Linked DNA regions of Congzhengia minquanensis. The protein of the gene in region 1 interacts with the protein of each later gene in a pairwise test. Links are inferred from orthologs where the notes say so. Each region holds a gene or a part of one and is shown on either strand. Other genes may lie near its edges.

Region 1 (3,867 bases):
TTTTAATTTCAAATTCCATTCCTCCGAGCTATTATGCCCGGCTAATTGCGGCAAAAGCAAATTCTAAAACTTCGCTTAACCTTTCCTCCTGTCCTGTAATGAACAGATACCCCACCAGTGCCTCAAGGCCTGTTGCCTGGCGGTAGTCGTTCATGTCGGCATGTTTCGGCACGGTGTGAATATTGGTGTTTCTGCCGCGCTTGTAAATGCCCAGTTCTTCATCAGAAAGGCTACTTTTCAGTTCATGCATTGCTGTGCTTTGTGCTTTTGCCTTTACATAGCCTACGGCAATTTTATGTAGCTCTCCGGCAGGGCGGCTGCCGGCGGACAGGATTTTTGTTCTGATAAATAACTCGTAAACGCTGTCGCCCACAAAGGCTAAGGTGAGGGGCGACAGTTCCCGCACATCTGGCGCGTTCGTTTCTTTTAAAATTGACTCAATATTCATGTTTCCCTCTATTTTTCCAAAATTCTGATTTTCATGCCCTGACGGGTGTCTGCAACTTCAATTCCCAACGAAAGCAGCTCATCACGGATTTCATCAGCCTTTGCCCAGTCTTTTTGAGCGCGGGCTTCTTTGCGCTGCTCAATCAGTTCTTTTGCCCGCTCAGATATAGTATCCTCCTGTTGGCGGTGAAATATTCCCAAAACACCGCCAAGCTCGCGCATAAGGCCAATTGATACGTCATAAAGCTCCTTTGGCCAAGCTTCTTTGTTTGCGCTGTTTAAATATTTTACCAAATCGAATAAGGCGGCAATTGCATCTGCGGTGTTTAAATCGTCGTCCATCGCGGCGCAGAACTTGTCTTTAAACGATAAGATTTCAGTTTTTGCCGTTTCCACTTCAGGCGTTAACGGTCGTTTTTTCGATTTCTCCGTTAAAAATTCCAAATTATAAAGGCAGTTATAAAGACGGTCTAAACCGGATTTCGACTGAGCCAGCAGTTCGTCTGCAAAATTGATGACGCTTCTGTAGTGGGCGCTGAGCATAAAGAACCGGATTACCTCATAGTCATATTTTTTTGCCACGTCGCGGACAGTAAAAAAGTTGCCCTTAGATTTAGACATTTTTTCGTTGTCCACATTGATATAGCCGTTGTGCATCCAATACCGCGCGAAGGGTTTTCCGTTGGCGCACTCGCTTTGGGCGATTTCGTTTTCGTGGTGGGGGAAAATCAGGTCCTGCCCGCCGGAATGAATGTCAATGGTATCGCCTAAGAACTTGTTTACCATGGCAGAGCACTCAATGTGCCAGCCGGGCCTTCCCTCTCCCCAGGGGCTTTCCCACGCTGGCTCCCCTTCTTTTTTTGCTTTCCACAGGGCAAAATCGGTAGGGTTTCGTTTCACGTCGGTTACGTCAATGCGCGCGCCTGCTTCCAAGTCCTCCAACGGCTGTTTGGAGAGTTTGCCGTATTCTGAAAACTTCTTTGTTTCAAAATAAACGTCCCCGTTCGATTCATAGGCATATCCTTTATCTACCAGCGTGTTTACCGTGTTGATTATGGCGTCCATGTTTTCGGTTGCCTTTGGGTGGATTGTTGCTTCTTTAATGCCCAAGCCCTTTGCGTCTTTAAAATATTCTGCGATAAATTTATCCGCCAACTCTTTTACTGTAATCCCCTGCTCGTTGGCATTTTTAATCATTTTGTCGTCAATGTCCGTAAAATTCTGAACAAAGGTAACGTCATATCCGATATACTCCAAATACCGGCGCAGGGTGTCGAAAATGATAAACGGGCGGGCGTTGCCGATATGGAAATAATTATACACCGTTGGCCCGCAGGAATACATTTTCACCTTTCCGGGTGTAATTGGAACGAACTCTTCCTTTTTCCTGGTGAGCGTATTATATATTTTCAATTAAGCTTCCTCCTCATGCGTTGTTTCTTCCTTCAGCTTTTTTTCCAGTTTGTCGAGCCTTGCGCAAAGCTTGCAAAGCTCCATGGAAACGGGGTCCGGAATATGTACCTGATCCAAATCCTCGGGGCAAACCCGCTTGTTTCCAATTTTCACCACCCGGGCCGGAACACCCACGCAGGTGGAGTTTGGCGGAATTTCAGAAAGCACCACGGCGTTTGCCGCAATTTTTGAATTGTCCCCCACGGTGAACGGCCCTAAAACCTTTGCGCCCGAGCCGATTAACACATTGTTTCCAATGGTGGGGTGGCGCTTGCCTACGTCTTTTCCTGTGCCGCCTAGGGTCACGCCCTGATAAATGGTAACGTTATCGCCAATTTCCGTGGTTTCGCCAATGACAACTCCCATGCCGTGGTCAATGAACAGACCCTTGCCGATGGTCGCTCCGGGGTGAATTTCAATTCCCGTCCAGAATCTGCCGCTTTGGGAAAGAAAGCGCGCCAAGCTGAACCGCTTGTGGCGGTAACACCAGTGAGACGCCCTATACCACCAGATGGCATGAAGCCCGGAATACATAAAAAATATTTCAAACGCGTTTCGTGCCGCAGGGTCGCGTTCTTTTATCGTTTGAATGTCTTCCCTCAATCTTTTAAACATAGCTGATACCTCATAAAATTAAATACGCTTGCTAAGAAGCGGAGAATAGATTTTACGGAATTCTTCAAAACGGCCCTCTTCCAGCGCCGTGCGGATATTTTCAGTCAGTTGATTATAAAAATAAAGGTTGTGAATGACAGCCAGCCGCATGCCCAGCATTTCCCCGGCTTTTAAAAGGTGCCGCACATAGGCCCTACTGTGGTTTCTGCAGGTGGGGCAGCTGCAATTGGGGTCAATTGGACTTGTGTCGGTCTGATATTTTAAGTTCATTATATTAATTATGCCGTTTGATGTAAAAAGGTGACCGTGACGGGCGTTTCTGCTGGGCATAACGCAGTCGAAAAAGTCAATGCCCCGTGCCACGCCCTCAATAATATTGGTGGGCGTTCCCACACCCATTAAATAGCGCGGTTTGTTCTCCGGCGCAAAGGGCAGGGTTACGTCTAAAATGTGGTACATCTCCTCCGCCGTTTCTCCCACCGCCAGGCCGCCGATGGCGTAGCCCGGCAAATCGAGCTTGGCAATTTTCTTCATGTTTTCAATCCGAATATCGTCATAAACGCCGCCCTGGTTAATGCCGAACAGCATTTGCTCTTTGTTAATTGCGGTTTTGTTTAAGCGTGCAAGCTCGGTTTTGCAGCGTTCAAGCCACCGTTCTGTCCGCGCAACGCTCTCTTTAAAATATTCTTTCGGAAGCGTTGAGTCCGCACATTCGTCAAAGGCCATGGCAATGGTTGACGCCAGGTTAGACTGAATTCTCATGCTCTCCTCCGGGCCCATAAAAATTTTCTGCCCGTCAATGTGCGACTGGAAAGACACACCCTCTTCTTTAATCTTTCGGATAGAGGCCAGAGAAAACACCTGAAAGCCGCCGCTGTCGGTTAAAATTGGCCGGTCCCAGTTCATAAATTTGTGCAGGCCGCCTAACTCTGCCACTACCCCGTCGCCGGGACGCAGATGCAAATGATAGGTGTTGCACAGTTCCACCTGACATTTCAGATCTTTTAAGTCTACAGACGACACGCCGCCTTTAATTGCCGCCGATGTTCCGACGTTCATAAACACAGGCGTCTGCACAGTGCCATGGGGTGTGTGGAACTCGCCCCTGCGGGCGCGGCCCTCTGTTTTTAATATTTTAAACATAGTATACGCTCCAAAATTAATCCATACTCATAATTATTTATATTATACCACACCCCTCGCCGTGTTTCAATATGTAAAATTCCTAATTTCTGGCTGAAATGGCGCTTTCTTTTGTATTGGGCAGGCATAAAAAAAAGACTGCAAACGCAGTCCTTTCAATTTATTTTTTTCTGTTTACCTCGGGCACGTCTGTTCGGCCCACCAGATAGT
Region 2 (3,748 bases), on another replicon or contig:
GGCTGTGCCCATTTATGCCACCACGTCGTATGTTTTTGAAAACAGCGCCCAGGCGGCGGGGCGGTTTGCCCTTTCAGAGGGCGGGAACATTTATACCAGGCTTATGAATCCCACCACAGACGTGTTTGAAAAGCGCATTGCGGCCTTAGAGGGCGGTGCAGCGGCCTTGGCCACAGCTTCTGGCAGCGCTGCAATTGCCTATGCAGTGCAGAACATTGCGGCATGCGGCGACCACATTGTGTCGTCGAAATCGGTTTACGGCGGTACATATAATCTGTTTGCCAACACACTGCCGGAGTTTGGCATTACCACCACCTTTGTGGACGGCAGCAAACCGGAAAATTTTGAAAAGGCCATTCAAAAAAATACAAAAGCGGTTTATTTAGAGTCACTTGGAAACCCCAATTCGGATATAATAGATTTAGAGGCCGTAGCAAGCCTCGCCCACCGAAACGGAATTCCTGTGATTGTTGACAACACTTTTGCAACGCCTTTCCTGTTCCGTCCGATTGAGCACGGGGCGGACGTAGTCGTGCACAGCGCCACAAAATTTATCGGCGGGCACGGCAGCGTGATGGGCGGCGCCATTATAGACGGCGGCACATTTTGCTGGGACAACGGCAAATTTCCCGGTCTTTCCCGGCCCAACCCGTCGTATCACGGTATTGTTTACACTGAGGCCTGCGGAAATTTGGCATATATTATGAAAATCCGCACAACCTTAATGAGAGACACCGGGGCGTGCATCTCACCTTTTCATTCCTTTGCGCTTTTGCAAGGGCTTGAAACGCTCTCCCTGCGGGTGGAGCGTCACGTGGAAAACGCGCTTAAGGTAGTTCAATTTCTGAAAAAGCACCCCAAGGTGAAACGGGTGCACCACCCTTCCCTTTCCGCCGGGCGCGAAAAGGAGCTTTATAACCGGTATTATCCAAATGGCGGCGGCTCCATTTTCACCTTCGAGCTTGACGGAAGCGAAGAGCAGGCGAAAAAGTTTACGGAGAGCTTAACGCTTTTTTCGCTGCTGGCCAATGTGGCAGACGTGAAATCGCTGGTGATTCACCCGGCATCTACCACCCACTCCCAGCTCTCGGAAGAGGAGCTGCTGGCAGCGGGCATCACACCGCAGACCGTGCGGCTTTCTATTGGAACAGAACATATTGACGATTTAATTGACGACTTAAAGCAAGGATTTGATAAAATTTAGATTGAAGGAGCGTTATTTATGGCAAGAATTTTTCATTCGGCAGATGAACTTATCGGCAGAACGCCGCTTTTAGAGCTTTCCCACATTGAACAGGAACACCGCCTATCGGCGCGGATTCTGGCAAAGCTGGAATATTTTAATCCGGCCGGCTCGGTGAAAGACCGGGTGGCCATGGCCATGCTGGACGACGCGGAAAAGAAAGGTCTAATTGACGCGGGCACAGTAATCATTGAGCCCACCAGCGGCAACACAGGCATTGGCCTTGCATCGGTTGCGGCGGCAAGAGGCTATAAAATTATTATTGTTATGCCGGAAACCATGTCGGTTGAGCGCCGCCAGCTCATGAAGGCCTTTGGCGCAGAGCTTGTGCTTACTGACGGGGCAAAGGGCATGAACGGTGCAATTGAAAAGGCAAATCAGCTCATGAGCCAGTTTCCCAACAGCTTTATCCCCAGTCAGTTTACCAACCCGGCCAACCCGGAAATTCACCGCCTTACAACAGGGCCGGAAATTTGGGAGGACACCGACGGTAAGGTAGATATTTTTGTGGCCGGCGTAGGTACAGGCGGCACCATTACCGGCGTGGGCGAGTTTTTAAAGTCGAAAAATCCTGCCATCTCCATTGTGGCAGTGGAACCGGCGGCTTCCGCCGTGCTCTCCGGCGGTGCGGCCGGGCCCCACAAAATTCAGGGTATTGGCGCGGGGTTTGTGCCTAAGGTGCTGAACACCGAAATTTATGATGAAATTATTCAGGTGGAAAACAGTGCAGCCTTTGCGGCGGGAAAATCCGTCGGCAGAAAAGAGGGCATTTTGGTAGGCATTTCCTCTGGTGCAGCGGTGTTTGCTGCGGTGGAGCTTGCAAAACGGCCGGAAAACGCAGGGAAAACCATTGTTACCCTGCTGCCCGACACCGGCGACCGGTATTTGTCAACCCCCATGTTCGACTAACGAAGCAAAGCGCGGCCAAAAGGCCGCGCTTTATTTTTGTATTCACCTTACAGTTTTGAAAACGTTTTAATCGCATTTTTTACGTCTTCCCGCATGGCCTTTTCGGCGCAGACGGCAATATCGTGGAAAAAGGTTTTGTCCGGTAAGTTCTGAACAGCCGTTCCGCCGGCTTTTGCCATGTAGGTATAATAGTTAATTTTTCTCACGCCGCGCTCAATTACCTTTAAATAGTCCTCGCGGCTCACACCGGAGCCGCCGTGCATTACAATGGGCACATCAATCAGCTCGTGAATTTTTTCCAGCCTTTCAAAATCCAGCTTTGGCGTTTCCAGATAGATGCCGTGGGCCGTGCCAAAGGCGCAGGCCAGCGCATCGACTCCAGTTTTTTCAACAAATGTTTTGGCGGTTTGCGGATCTGTGTAAATGCTCTCTCCGCCGCCTTCTCCCGCTTCCCTTGCGCCCATGCTTCCAATTTCTGCCTCTACCGAAGCGCCGTAGCGGCCGGCCATTTTCACCGCAATGGCGGTGTTGGCAAGGTTTTGCTCCAGGGTTAGCTCTGAACCGTCATACATCACCGAGGAAAAGCCCAGTTCAAGGGCGCGGTTTAAATAGCCCAGGTCGGTTCCGTGGTCTAAATGTACGCACACAGGAACCGAGGCCCTGTCCGCCATGAACACCATAAGCGGCGCCATGTCAAACAGCTTGCACAGTCCCATCTCCTCGTGCACCTGGGCGTGCATAATGATGACGGGCTTGTTAAGCTCCTCCGCTCCCTTTATAATGGCAAACAGGCTTTCTAAATTCGGTGTGTTAAAAGCGCCGACAGCAATTTGCTCCGCCTCCGCGGTTTTTAAAATATCTGACAATGATACAATCATGTTTCTTGTCCCCTTTCGTTTAAGTTCTTGATGGAAGAATATAGTTTGCGGTATGTTTCAAACTGTTTTAAATACTGTGCGTGGTTTTCCGCGTTGGGATAAAAAGTTTTGCGTTTTACAGGCGCCATGCCGCCGGAAAACAGCCCCAGCGTTTTTCCGGCAAGATAGGCCGTTCCCGCCGCGCCGATTTCTTCGCCTTGCAGCGCTGTTACGGGAAGTCCCAGAATATCCGCCTTAATTTGCAGCCAAACGTCGGACCGCGCGCCCCCGCCTGTTGCAACCAGCTCTTTTGGCGCAATGGCAAACCGTTTCAGGGTTTCTAAATTCAGCAGAATTTCAAAAGCTGTTCCCTCCATCAGTGCCTTGTAAAAATCAAACTTTGTATGCTCAAAGGTCAGGCCGATTACCGCCGCCTTTGCGTTAATGTCCATATACGGCGTGGCCGCCCCTGCAAAGTGGGGCAAAATCAGCAACCCCGACGGGCCGGCCGGCACCTGTTTGTCCATTTCGTCATAGGGCATTTGAGAAAAATTGTCCCGGAACCACTTTAAGGTGGCGCCCCCGGCGTAGGACAGTGCATAGCAGGCAAACTTGCCGTTTATGTGGGGCGCGGCGGCATAGCCCAGCTGATACAATTCATAGTTTTTCGGAACGGCGTCCATCACCACAGGCACACATTCCACCGTGCCTGTGCCGTCCATTGCCGCCTCCTCTTCAA

Evidence for each region. Proteins that work in one complex are often made in the same cells at the same time.
Region 2: the proteins of epsC (region 1) and cysK interact in binary tests that used the Escherichia coli proteins (3 or more experiments, as listed by UniProt). The link is inferred for Congzhengia minquanensis from one-to-one orthologs.

What each region holds. Positions count from the first base shown.
Region 1 is NZ_JACRSU010000003.1:189,453-193,319, reverse strand. The notes cover bases 688-3,680. They hold epsC (serine O-acetyltransferase EpsC), read right to left. Parts: upstream 2,515-3,680; coding sequence 1,861-2,514; downstream 688-1,860. Other genes in these bases: tgt (tRNA guanosine(34) transglycosylase Tgt), read right to left, coding at 2,533-3,657; cysS (cysteine--tRNA ligase), read right to left, coding at 688-1,860. Also shown: H8698_RS08740 (YitT family protein), read right to left, coding at 1-12; H8698_RS08735 (Mini-ribonuclease 3), read right to left, coding at 32-448; more of cysS, read right to left, coding at 457-687; H8698_RS08715 (helix-turn-helix domain-containing protein), read right to left, coding at 3,818-3,867.
Region 2 is NZ_JACRSU010000001.1:749,026-752,773, forward strand. What follows is about bases 314-3,187. They hold cysK (cysteine synthase A), read left to right. Parts: upstream 314-1,222; coding sequence 1,223-2,152; downstream 2,153-3,187. Other genes in these bases: H8698_RS03565 (O-acetylhomoserine aminocarboxypropyltransferase/cysteine synthase family protein), read left to right, coding at 314-1,204; H8698_RS03575 (class II fructose-bisphosphate aldolase), read right to left, coding at 2,200-3,030; H8698_RS03580 (FGGY-family carbohydrate kinase), read right to left, coding at 3,027-3,187. In the rest of the region: more of H8698_RS03565, read left to right, coding at 1-313; more of H8698_RS03580, read right to left, coding at 3,188-3,748.